Regions from separate parts of the Leifsonia sp. NPDC080035 genome, predicted to be linked through region 2. Evidence: predicted binding sites of a transcription regulator. Region 2 holds the regulator's gene; the other holds the start of a gene.

Region 1 (6,028 bases), 570 kb from region 2:
GGTCGCCGGCGGATACCAGCTGGCGGCGGGCGCCTCCCTGCCACCGCTCGTCGTGGACGACGAGGAGGCCGTCGCTCTCGCGGTGGGACTGCGGACGGCAGCGCAGAGCGGCGTCTCCGGCGTCGAGGAGGCGTCGGTGCGGGCGCTCACGAAGGTGGTCCAGGTGATGCCGCCGAGGCTGCGGCGCCGCGTCGACGCGCTGCGCGTCGCCACGCTCGCCTCCGCACTCCGGCCGGGGCCGGTGGCCGACGCGGCGACGCTGACGACGGTGGCGCAGGCCTGTCGCGATGAGGAGCGGCTGGCGTTCGCGTACACCGCACGCGACGGCGCGGAGACGACCCGCACGGTCGAGCCGCACCGGCTGGTCTCCGTCGGCCGGCGCTGGTATCTGGTCGCCTACGACCTCACCCGCTTCGACTGGCGCAGCTTCCGGCTCGACCGGCTGAGCGATCCGCGGCCGACCGGCGCGCGGTTCCGGCCACGCGCGCTGCCCGCCGAAGACGCGGCCGCCTTCGTGCGCGACGCCCTCGCGGGAGCCGGGGACCCGTTCGTCGTCGACGCGGTGGTGGATGCGCCCCTCGCGCGGGTGCAGGAGGTCATCGGCCGGTGGTCGACGGCCGAGGCCGTCACGGCGACCGAGACACGGGTGCGGATGACCGCGGACACGCCCGAGTGGGCGCTGTTCGGGCTCGCGGCGCTGGGGACGTCGTTCCGCGTCGAGGGCCCGGAGGAGGTCGTCAGGCTCGCGGCGGCGTGGGGCGAGCGCTTCTCCTCGGCGGCGGGCGGCGGCGCGTCGCCTAAGCTAGCTGATCGATGACCGCCGACTCCCCCGCATCCACACCGCCCGGTTCCCCGTCCACCGCCGACATCAAGCGCTGGCGGCGATACCTCGCCGACGAGCGCGCCGAGGCCGCCGTCTACCGCGACCTCGCCGGACGCAGGGAGGGAGAGGAGCGGGAGATCCTCCTCTCGCTCGCCGAGGCGGAGCGGCGGCACGAGCAGCACTGGCTCACCCTGCTCGGCGACCAGGTCGGGCGACCGCTGCGCGGCGACGTCCGCACCAGGATGCTCGGGTTCCTCGCCCGCCGGTTCGGCTCGGTGTTCGTGCTGGCACTTGCCCAGCGGGCGGAGGCGCGTTCGCCGTACGCGGGCGACGCAGACGCGACCCCGAGGATGGCCGCGGACGAGCAGGTGCACGAAGAGGTCGTCCGTGCACTCGCCGCGCGCGGCAGGCAGCGGCTCTCCGGGACGTTCAGGGCCGCGGTCTTCGGCGCGAACGACGGTCTGGTGAGCAACCTCGCGCTCGTGCTCGGCGTCAGCGCGAGCGGGGTGCCGACGCACGTCGTGCTGCTGACCGGCATCTCCGGACTGCTGGCGGGTGCGCTGTCGATGGGCGCCGGCGAGTACGTCTCGGTGCGCTCCCAGCGCGAGCTGCTGGAGGCGTCCAGTCCCAACCCGGCAACGGCGTCCGCGCTGCCGCACCTCGACGTCGATGCGAACGAGCTGACCCTTGTGTACCGCGCCCGCGGGATGAGCCCGGAGGAGGCGCAGCGGCACGCGCACGACGTGCTGTCCACACTCGGCGCGTACACGTCCCCCGTCCCCGTCCAGCCGGCGGGCGCGGAGCCGGACGTCGACGAGCACGAGGCGATCGGCAACGGCTGGAGCGCCGCGCTCTCGAGCTTCTGCTTCTTCGCCTCCGGCGCGCTCATCCCGATCCTGCCGTACCTGTTCGGCCTGACCGGGACGGTCGCGGTCATCGTCTCGGCGCTGCTCGTCGGCCTGGTGCTGCTCGGGACGGGCGCGATCGTCGGACTGCTCTCCGGCGCATCCCCGCTGAAGCGGGCACTGCGCCAGCTCGCGATCGGCTACGGCGCGGCCGCGGCCACCTACATCCTCGGCCTCATCTTCGGCGCCACCCTCGGCTGACCGCCGCGACCTCCGGGTCGAGGCGGGGCGTCAGCGGCGGCGGCCCCCGTCGGCGCCGTACGCGACCGCACCGACGATCGGGATGAGCAGGAACCACAGCCAGCTGTACTGGTATCCCCACGCCATGCCCGTCACGAAGAAGAGGATGAGCGCAACGAACGGAACGACCGAGACGACGACGTAGCCCCAGCGCCCCGGCCGCCTGCGGTACGGCTCGTCCGCCGCGTCGAACGCGGACGCCGACCCGGACGATGCCTCCCCCGCCGCGGCCATCGGCCTCCGGACGGACGGACGCGGGCCCGTGCCGGTCTCCGCATCCAGGTCCAGGGGTCCCGGCAGGTCGGTGAACAGCGGCGCGAGGTCCCCCCTGGTGACCGCCGCGCGGGCCGCCGAGCTGCGGGAGGCGAGCTCCGCGTCCGTGAGCCTGCCCTGCGCCGCGTGGCCCTGCAGGGCCGCGACCGCGCGTTCGCGCTCGTCGTCGCTCAGCCGCAGCGACGCACCGGACGGATCGCTGAAGTCAGTCATGGCGCTCAGTATGGCAGGTGCGCTCCGTCGGCCGGGAGGCTTACACTTCTCTTCGAACATACGTTCGAGCGAACCGCTCGGCACACCAGGAGGAGGCGTCCCATGACCGACATCGACGAGTCCGTCGCGGTGTGGACGACGGACGAGGGCGTCCCCACCCGCCTCGTGTGGCGCGCGACCCGGTACCGGGTCACCGACACCCCGACGGTGTGGGCCGAGATCTGCACGTGGTGGCGCCCGTTCGGCGAGCACCGCTACGGCATCGGCAGCCTGCCGCGGGAGATCGGCGGGTGGCGCTTCCAAGGCACCAGCGACACCGGCGACGCCCACGTCTTCGACGTGCGGCACGATCCCGGCGAGCGCACCTGGCGGCTGGTGCGCGTCTTCGACTGACGGAGCGCCTCCCCCACCCGCCCGCCCGGTTCGCCTAGCCTCCACAGGGTGATGGACGACCGCTACGGAACCGATGTGCTCGCGACGGACTGGCGGAACGCCGGCCGGAAGCCCATTCCCGAGGTGGAGGCGGTGCGCGACCTCGTCGTCGAGGAGGCCGCGACCGGCTTCTGCGGGGCGATCACCCGCCTCGAGGCGCAGACCGTGGAGCTGGAGGACTACTTCGGCAAGAAGCGCGTCTTCCCGCTCTCCGCGGGATTCCTGATCGACGGTTCTCCCGTCCGGCTCGTCGTGCCGAAGGCCGGACGGCAGGGCAGGACGCGCACGGCGTCCGGCTCGTTCGCCGTCGGGGACGCGCCGGCCAGGGTCGCGCGCGCCAGCCGCATCTTCGTCGAGGGCAGGCACGACGCCGAGCTGGTGGAGCGGGTGTGGGGCGACGATCTGCGTGTGGAGGGCGTCGTCGTCGAGTACCTGGAGGGCGTCGACGACCTGGACGCGATCGTGAAGGAGTTCGCGCCAGGACCCGGCCGTCGCATCGGCGTGCTCGTCGACCACCTCGTGCCCGGCTCCAAAGAGAGCCGGATCGCCGAGAAGGTGGCGCGCGGACCGTTCGGGACGCACGTCCTCGTCGTCGGCCACCCCTACATCGACATCTGGCAGGCCGTGAAGCCGGCACGGGTGGGGCTTGCGGCGTGGCCGAGCATCCCGCGTTCGATCGAGTGGAAGCACGGGATCTGCGAGGCGCTCGGCCTGCCGCACGCGTCGCAGGCCGACATCGCGCGGGCGTGGAAGCTCATCCTCTCCCGCGTGAGCACGTACTCGGACCTCGAGCCTGAGCTGCTCGGCCGGGTGGAGCAGCTGATCGACTTCGTGACGGAGCCCGCGGCGTAGCATCGAGGGGCACGTCCGGCGCGCCATCGGCGCGTCTCGAATCGACGCGCGGGAGAGCGTTTAAGCATTTGCCAAGTTCGAACATGTGTTCGAAAATGGAGGCATGTCCCTTGCAGCGCTCCACACCGCGGACCCGGTCGTCGACCGGGCCCAGGTGCACGAGCTGCAGACGCGCATCCGCCAGATGCAGGCGACCAAGCTGGAGAGCCGGTCGCTGCAGACCCACCCGGCCCTGGCGCCGCTGCTGCCCGGCGGCGCACTGAAGGCGGGGGCCGCCTATTCGGTGCTCGGCTCCACCACGCTGCTGATGGCGATGCTCGCCGGCCCGAGCTCGGCGGGCGCGTGGTGCGGGGTGGTCGGGATGCCGGACTTCGGCGCCGAGGCCGCCGGCCGGTTCGGCATCGACCTGGAGCGGCTGGTGCTGGTCCCGCATCCCGGCGATCAGTGGCTGACGGTGACCGCCGCCGTGGTGGACGTGCTCAGCGTGGTCGTGCTCGCCCCGCCCGCCCGCGCGACGGACGGCGACGTCGCCCGGCTGAGCGCTCGGCTGCGCCAGCGGGAGTCGACGCTCGTCGTCGCCGGCGCCTGGCCGCAGGTCGAGGCGACGCTGCGGGTCGCCCGCAGCGGCTGGGACGGGCTCGGCTCCGGGGCGGGCTACCTCTCCGCGCGGCGGGTGACCGTCGAGTCGGCGCCCCGCGGCGGCTCCGGCCCGCGGCGGCGCGCCGAGCTGTGGCTGCCCGCCGTCGACGAGAGCTTCCGCGCGTCCGGCCCCACCCGGCTGGAGGCGGTCGGTCCGATCCAGGGGGTCGGCTGATGCGCGAGGTCACCCGCGCGATCGTGCTCTGGTGCCCGGACTGGCCGGTGATCGCCGCCCGTCAGCACCTCGAACTGCCGGAGGACATCCCGCTCGCGCTCGTGGAGAAGGGGGTGGTCTTCGCCTGCTCGGCCGCCGCGCGCGCCGACGGCGTGAAGCGCGGGCTGCGGATGCGCGAGGCGCAAGCGCGCTGCCCGCAGCTGGAGGTCGTGCCCTACGACCCGGTGCTCGACGCGCGGGCGTTCGACCCGGTGCTGGCCGCGATCGAGGAGATCGCGCCCGGCGTCCAGCCGATGCGGCCAGGAACGTGCGTGCTGCGGGCGCGCGGCCCCGCGCGCTATTACGGCGGCGAGGAGCAGGCGGCGGCCGAGCTGTTGCGCTGCCTGGACGGGTTCGCGCTGACGGAGGCGCGCATCGGGGTGGCCGACGGCCCCTACGCCGCGGAGCAGGCCGCGCGCTCCACCGGCCGCGACCGGGTGCGCATCATCCCTCCCGGCGGCTCCCCCGCCTTCCTCGCGCCGCAGCCGATCGCCCAGCTCGGGCTCGCCGACCTCACCCCCCTTCTGCGACGGCTCGGACTGCACACGCTCGGCGACCTTGCCGCGCTCGGCCGGGTGGATGTGCGCGAGCGCTTCGGCGAGCGGGGTGAGCACGCGCACGACCTCGCGAGCGGGATGGACAGCGCGGGGGTCGTCCCGCGCACCCCGCCGGCGCAGCTGGACCGGGCGATCGAGTTCGAGCCCCCGCTCGACCGCGTCGACCAGGTGACCTTCGCCGTCCGCGGCACCGCGGAGCAGTTCACGGCGGGGCTCACCAAGGCCGGGCTGGTGTGCACGTCGCTGCGGGTGGAGGTGACGGACGAGTCCGGGCGCACGAGCGAGCGCACCTGGCTGCACCCGAGGCTGTTCTCCGCGGCGGATGTGGTGGACAGGGTCCGCTGGCAGCTGCAGGGTTCCGGTCCGACCGACAGCGGGCTCGCCTCGCCGATCGCGCGGGTGACGCTGACGCCGGAGGCGGTGGACGACATCGGTCACCACGAGGACGGCCTGTGGGGCGGCGGCGCGGACGAGCGCATCCACCACGGCCTCACCCGCGTGCAGAGCATGATCGGGCACGACGCCGTGCTCACCGCGACGATCGGCGGCGGCCGCGGACTCGCCGACCGGCAGGTGCTGGTGCCCTGGGGCGACCGGCCGGTCGGCGTGCCGAGCGCCGACCGACCGTGGCCGGGGTCGCTGCCCGCCCCGGCGCCATCGACGGTGTTCGAGGTGCCGCGGCCGGTCGCGGTCCTGAACGCGTCCGGGGAGACGGTGGAGGTCACCGACCGCGGCGACGTGACCGCCCCGATCGCCGCCTTCTCCCCCACCGGCACGGCCGCGAGCGCCCGGCCCGTCGACTCCTGGGCCGGCCCGTGGCCGGTGCGGGAGCGATGGTGGGACGCCACCCTCGCCCGCGCCATGCACCGCTTCCAGCTCG
Region 2 (6,028 bases):
TCGCACGAGGAGACCAACCGGCTGATCCGGGAGTTCCTGGATGCGGGCATCCGCCGATTCCTCGCGGTCCGCGGCGACCCGCCCGCCGACGTCGAGCCCGGCGGGGACGGCCTGGGTGACATCCGCAGCTCCGCGGAGCTGGTGCAGCTGATCCACCGCGTGCAGGCCGAGCGCGTCCCGTACGGCGAGCTCCCGGTTCCCGGGCTGCCGGCACGGACGGTGCTCGAGCACCGTGAGCACGTGCAGATCGCCGTCGCGGCGTTCCCGAACGGGCACCCGTCATCGCACTCCGTGTCCCAGGACATCGACGCGCTGCTCGCGAAGCAGGCCGCAGGCGCGAACCTCGGCATCACCCAGCTCTTCTTCCACGCCGAGGACTACCTGCACTTCGCGCAGCGGGCGAAGGAGGCGGGCGTGAGGTTCCCGATCCTGCCCGGCATCATGCCGGTGACCTCGCCCGCGCGCCTGAAGAGGATGCTCGAGCTGAGCGGCGAGGACCTGCCGAGCGACCTCGCCATCCAACTCGAGGTCGAACCGACCGACGAGGGGCGGCATGAGATCGGCATCGCCTGGGCGGCCGGTCTGGCGCAGCGGCTGCTCGACGGCGGCGCTCCGGGCATCCACCTCTACACGTTCAACCAGCACGCCGCCGTGCTGTCCGTCCTGGAGCGCGTCGGCCTCGGGCCCGTCGCGTCCGCCACATCCACCCTCCCAACCGAAAGCGAACCAGCATGACCGACACCTCCACCCGCACCGCGTTCCCGGTCGGGACGATCATCGGATACCCGCGCATCGGCCGCCGCCGCGAGCTCAAGAAGGCCGTCGAGAGCTTCTGGGCGGGGAGCATCGACGCGGACCAGCTCGAGGCGACCGCGGCGTCCCTGCGCGCGGAGACCCGCGAGCGGCTCGCGGCACTCGGCCTCGGCCGGGACGACGCCGCTATCCCGGAGACCTTCAGCTACTACGACCAGGTGCTCGACGCGGCCGTGACGGTCGGCGCGGTGCCGAGCCGGTTCGCGGGGCTCGTCGGCCCGAACGGCGCCGTCGACTTGGCCGGCTACTTCACGATCGCCCGCGGCGAGGGGGACAACCCGCCGCTGGAGATGACCAAGTGGTTCGACTCCAACTACCACTACCTCGTGCCGGAGATCGGCCCGGAGACCCGCTTCCGGCTCGCGTCCGACCGCATCGTGCGACAGTTCGAGGAGGCGCGCGACGCCGGCTTCGTCACCCGCCCGGTGATCGTCGGCCCCGTGACGTTCCTGCTGCTGAGCAAGGCCTCCGACGAAGCGCCGGATGGATTCCGTCCGCTCTCGCGGCTTGCCGACCTGCTCCCGGTGTACCGCGAGCTGCTGGCCCGCCTTGCCGCGGCCGGTGCGCCGTGGGTGCAGCTGGATGAGCCGGCGCTGGTCAGCGAGAGCATCGAGGACGAGCGCGCGGACGTGCTGGAGGCGACGCGGCGCGCGTACGCGGAACTCGGCTCGGCCGCCGAGCGGCCCGCGCTGTTCGTCGCGGCGCCGTACGGGAGCCTGGACGATGCGCTCCCGGTGCTCGCCGCGTCACGCATCGAGGCGATCGCGCTCGACCTGGTGCGCGGAAGCATCCCGACCGGCCTGGACGCGGCGACCGCCGAGGCGCTCGCGACCAGAACCCTGGTCGGCGGCGTGATCGATGGGCACAACATCTGGCGCGGCGACCTGGAGCGGGCGTTCGGCGCGCTGACCGAGCTGCTGTCCCTGAGCCCGGACGTCGCGGTGTCCACCTCCACGTCGCTGCTGCACGTCCCGCACGACGTGGACGACGAGCCGGACCTCGACCCGCGCCTGAAGAGCTGGCTCGCGTTCGCCGATCAGAAGGTGGCCCAGGTCGCGACGCTCGCGCGCGGGCTCGTCGACGGGCACGAAGCCATCCAGGCGGAGCTGAGCGCCGCGACCGCGGCACTCGCCGACCGCGCGGGCGCCCCCGGCGTGCGGGTGCCGGCGGTCCGCGAACGGGAGGCGGCGCTCACCCGCGCGGACTTCCGTCGCGGACACTACGAAGACCGGCTGGCGGCCCAGGAGGCGGCCCTCGGCCTGCCGTTCCTGCCGACGACGACCATCGGCTCGTTCCCGCAGACCTCCGACATCCGCCGTGCCAGGGCGCAGCTCGCGGCAGGCGCCCTGACCGAGGCCGAGTACCTCGCGCGGATGCAGGCCGAGATCAAGCGCGTCGTCGACCTCCAGGAGGAGATCGGGATCGACGTCATCGTGCACGGCGAGCCGGAACGCAACGACATGGTGCAGTACTTCGCGGAGAATCTCGACGGCTTCGCGGTGACGAAGAACGGCTGGGTGCAGTCGTACGGGTCGCGCTGTACGCGGCCGTCGATCCTGTGGGGGGACGTCTCACGGCCGAAGCCGATCACGGTCGACTGGTCGACGTACACGCAGTCGCTCACGTCCAAGCCGGTCAAGGGGATGCTGACCGGGCCGGTGACGATCCTCGCCTGGTCGTTCGTGCGCGACGACCAGCCGCTCGGCGAGACCGCGCGGCAGGTCGCGCTCGCGCTGCGCGACGAGATCGCGGACCTGGAGGCGGCGGGCATCCGCGTCGTGCAGGTGGACGAGCCGGCACTGCGAGAGCTGCTGCCGCTGAAGCGCGCGGCCCAGGCGGACTACCTGGAGTGGTCGGTCGGCTCGTTCCGGCTGGCGACCTCCGGTGTGGCGGACGCCACGCAGATCCACACCCACCTCTGTTACTCGGAGTTCGGCGTCGTCATCGACGCGATCCGGAACCTGGACGCGGACGTGACCAGCATCGAGGCGGCGCGCAGCCGCATGGAGGTGGTGCACGACATCCAGCGCTCCGGCTTCGAGCACGGGATCGGCCCTGGCGTCTACGACATCCACTCGCCGCGGGTGCCGTCTGTCGCGGAGGTGACCGAGCTGCTGCAGACGGCGCTCGGCGCGATCCCGGGACGCCAGCTCTGGGTCAACCCGGACTGCGGGCTGAAGACGCGCGGCTACGACGAGACGGTCGCGTCGCTGCGGAACATCGTGGAGGCAACGCGCGGCGTCCGGGCGTCGGCGGCAGCGCGGCTCTGATCGCTGTGCGCTGAATCGGCGCCGTGATCCGCGCCGTGCGACAGGATGGTCGCATGGTGCGGATCACGGACGCGGAGTTCGAGGCGCTGGTGGGCGAGGTGTTCGACGCGCTGCCGGAGGACATGGTCCGGCCGCTCGAGAACGTCGCCATCCTCATCCAGGACCAGCCGCCCGGCGCGCGGCCGAGGCTGTTCGGGCTGTACAGCGGGCACCCGCTGACGCGGCGCGGCGTCTACGGGTTCGGCGAGCTGCCGGACCGCATCACGCTGTTCCGCAACAACCTCGAGGCGAGCTGCTCGAGTATCGAAGAGCTGCGCGCGCGGGTGCGCGTGACCGTCGTCCACGAGATCGGCCACTACTTCGGACTGACGGACGACCGCCTCCGCGAGCTCGGCTGGGCGTAGCCCCGCTCGCGATTTGCCCCAAATCGTGGGAAAGATCGCGCCGAAGCCACGATTTGGGGCAAATGTGCGGGCGGGTCAGACGGCGCGGAGCACCGCCACGACCTTGCCGAGCACCTGTGAGTAGTCGCCGAGGATCGGCTCGAAATTCGAGTTGCGCGGCAGCAGCCAGGTGTGGCCGTCGCGCTGGCGGAAGACCTTGACCGTTGCCTCCTCGTCGAGCATGGCCGCGACGATGTCGCCGTTCTCCGCCGTGTTCTGCGCGCGGACGACGACCCAGTCGCCGTCGCAGATGGCCGCGTCGATCATCGACTCGCCGACCACCTTGAGCATGAACAGCTCACCGTTGCCGACGAGCTGACGGGGGAGCGGGAAGACCTCGTCCACCTGCTGCTCAGCGGTGATCGGGACGCCGGCGGCGATCCGGCCGACGAGCGGGACCATGGCGGCGTCGCCCACCGGGGTCTGGTTCTCGAAGTCGGGGGCGGCGGCGGACGGCAGGTCGATCAGGATCTCGAGGGCGCGGGGACGGTTCGGGTCGCGCCGGAGGTAGCCGCTCAGCTCGAGCTGGTTCAGCTGGTGGGTGACGGAGGAGAGCGAGGAGAGGCCGACGGCGTCGCCGATCTCGCGCATGCTCGGCGGATAGCCGCGCTGGCTGACGGAGCGCTGGATCACGTCGAGGATGGCGAGCTGCTTCTCGCTGAGGTTCTTACGCCTCCTGGTGCCCCTCGGAGCCGGATTCTCGTTCGACACGCTCGTCCCTTCGTGACCGTCGCCGCACCCGGCGGACCCGAATGTCGGTGGTGCCTGGTTACCTGATCTCCAGACAATCGAAACTGTATCCACGATGCAGCGGCAGAACAAACATGTGTTCGAGCGTGTCTCGGATTTCATGCGGAATTCGTCCCCGGCGTCGCTCTTGCGGTTTCGAACATTCGAAGATACATTCGGAACACAGCTTCGCAAGAGGCCTGAGGAGGTCACGACCATGAGCACCACTGCACTGCCTACCGGCGTTCGGGTGCGGCTGCGTCTCACCCGCCGCGGTCGCGCCGTCGTCACCGCGCTCGTCGCGCTGCCGATCGTCGTCGGCGCCTTCGTCTTCGCCCTCAACGGTGGTGGCGCCGCCGCCTCCGGCGAGCAGACCCACGTCTCCTTCCAGCACGTCACGGTCGACTCGGGGGAGTCGCTGTGGAGCATCGCCGAGCGCATCGCGCCGAATGCCGACCCGCGCGACGTGATCGCCCAGCTGGTCACCCTGAACGGACTCGACTCGGCCGTCGTGTCTCCGGGCCAGGACCTCGCCATCCCGGTGCAGTACGCGCGCTGAGCGTGCTGCAGCTGCGCTGCGGGCTTTCAGGCGGCGTCGCCGTGCGGCGTAACGTCCGGGCGGCGCTGACTACCATGGAATGGTGACTTCCCTCGACGATCTCCCGATTCGTGACGACCTGCGCGGCCGCACCCCATACGGTGCACCGCAGAAGGTCGTGCCCGTCGCGCTGAACGTGAACGAGAACACGCATCCGGTGCCCGAGGACGTGGCGGCCGACATCGTCGCGCGGGTCGCCGCCGCGGTCGGCGGCGTCAACCGCTACCCGGACCGGGAGTTCACCGAGCTGCGGGAGGCGTTCGCCGGCTACCTCGGTCACGGCCTCACCGCCGAGAACATCTGGGCGGCCAACGGTTCGAACGAGGTGCTGCAGCACATCCTGCAGGCCTTCGGAGGTCCCGGGCGCAGCCTGCTGGGGTTCGCCCCGACCTACTCGATGTACCCGCTGCTCGCCTCCGGCACCGGCACCGGCTGGATCCCCGCCCATCGTGACGCCGAGTTCGAGCTGTCCCCGGAGACGGCGGCGGAGGAGATCGCCCGCCACGACCCGGACATCGTCATCCTCTGCTCGCCGAACAATCCGACGGGCACGCCGCTCTCCCTCGCCACGATCGAGGCGGCCTACGATGCCTCTCGCGGCATCGTGATCGTGGACGAGGCGTACGCCGAGTTCATGCCGCAGGGCGAGCCGTCCGCGCTCACCCTGCTGTCCGGCCGTCCGCGGCTGCTGATCTCCCGGACCATGAGCAAGGCGTTCGCGTTCGCCGGGGCCCGCGTCGGCTACCTCGCTGCGGACCCCGCCGTCGTCGACGCGCTGCGGCTCGTGCGGCTGCCGTACCACCTCTCGGCCATCACGCAGGCGGCCGCCCTCGGTGCGCTCGCGCACGCGGACGAGATGCTGGCGATGGTCGGCGAGATCCGCTCCCAGCGCGACCGCCTGGTCTCCGAGCTCGCGCGGCTCGGCTACACGCCGCACCGCAGCGGGAGCAACTTCGTGCTGTTCGGGAACGTCGCCGACCCGCACGCGGTGTTCGAGGCGCTCCTGGAGCGCGGCATCCTCATCCGGGACGTCGGCATCCCGAACCACCTGCGCGTGACCGCGGGCACCGAGGCCGAGACCACGGCGTTCCTCGAGGGCCTCGCCGCGCTCGGTCGCCCCGAGCCCGTGCCCGTGAACGCGGAGCGGACGCCCGACCCGGCCCCAGTAAACTCGC

What was found. The regulator LexA, encoded in region 2, represses DNA repair genes until DNA is damaged. The targets are predictions, from matches to a motif close to TCGAACANNTGTTCGA.
Region 1: the regulator LexA is predicted to act here: its motif matches at 2,507-2,522, upstream of AAME72_RS16545 (DUF6504 family protein).

The regions. Positions count from the first base shown of each region.
Region 1 covers NZ_CP157390.1:3,407,340-3,413,367, reverse strand. The annotation lists gene AAME72_RS16560 (transcriptional regulator) at 1-817, shown strand, start outside; gene AAME72_RS16555 (VIT1/CCC1 transporter family protein) at 814-1,929, shown strand; gene AAME72_RS16550 (DUF1707 domain-containing protein) at 1,960-2,454, opposite strand; gene AAME72_RS16545 (DUF6504 family protein) at 2,557-2,847, shown strand; gene AAME72_RS16540 (DUF3097 domain-containing protein) at 2,899-3,738, shown strand; gene AAME72_RS16535 (hypothetical protein) at 3,842-4,552, shown strand; gene AAME72_RS16530 (DNA polymerase Y family protein) at 4,552-6,028, shown strand, end outside.
Region 2 covers NZ_CP157390.1:3,980,697-3,986,724, reverse strand. The annotation lists gene AAME72_RS19320 (methylenetetrahydrofolate reductase) at 1-735, shown strand, start outside; gene metE (5-methyltetrahydropteroyltriglutamate--homocysteine S-methyltransferase) at 732-3,083, shown strand; gene AAME72_RS19310 (metallopeptidase family protein) at 3,137-3,487, shown strand; gene lexA (transcriptional repressor LexA) at 3,563-4,237, opposite strand; gene AAME72_RS19300 (LysM peptidoglycan-binding domain-containing protein) at 4,473-4,814, shown strand; gene AAME72_RS19295 (histidinol-phosphate transaminase) at 4,894-6,028, shown strand, end outside.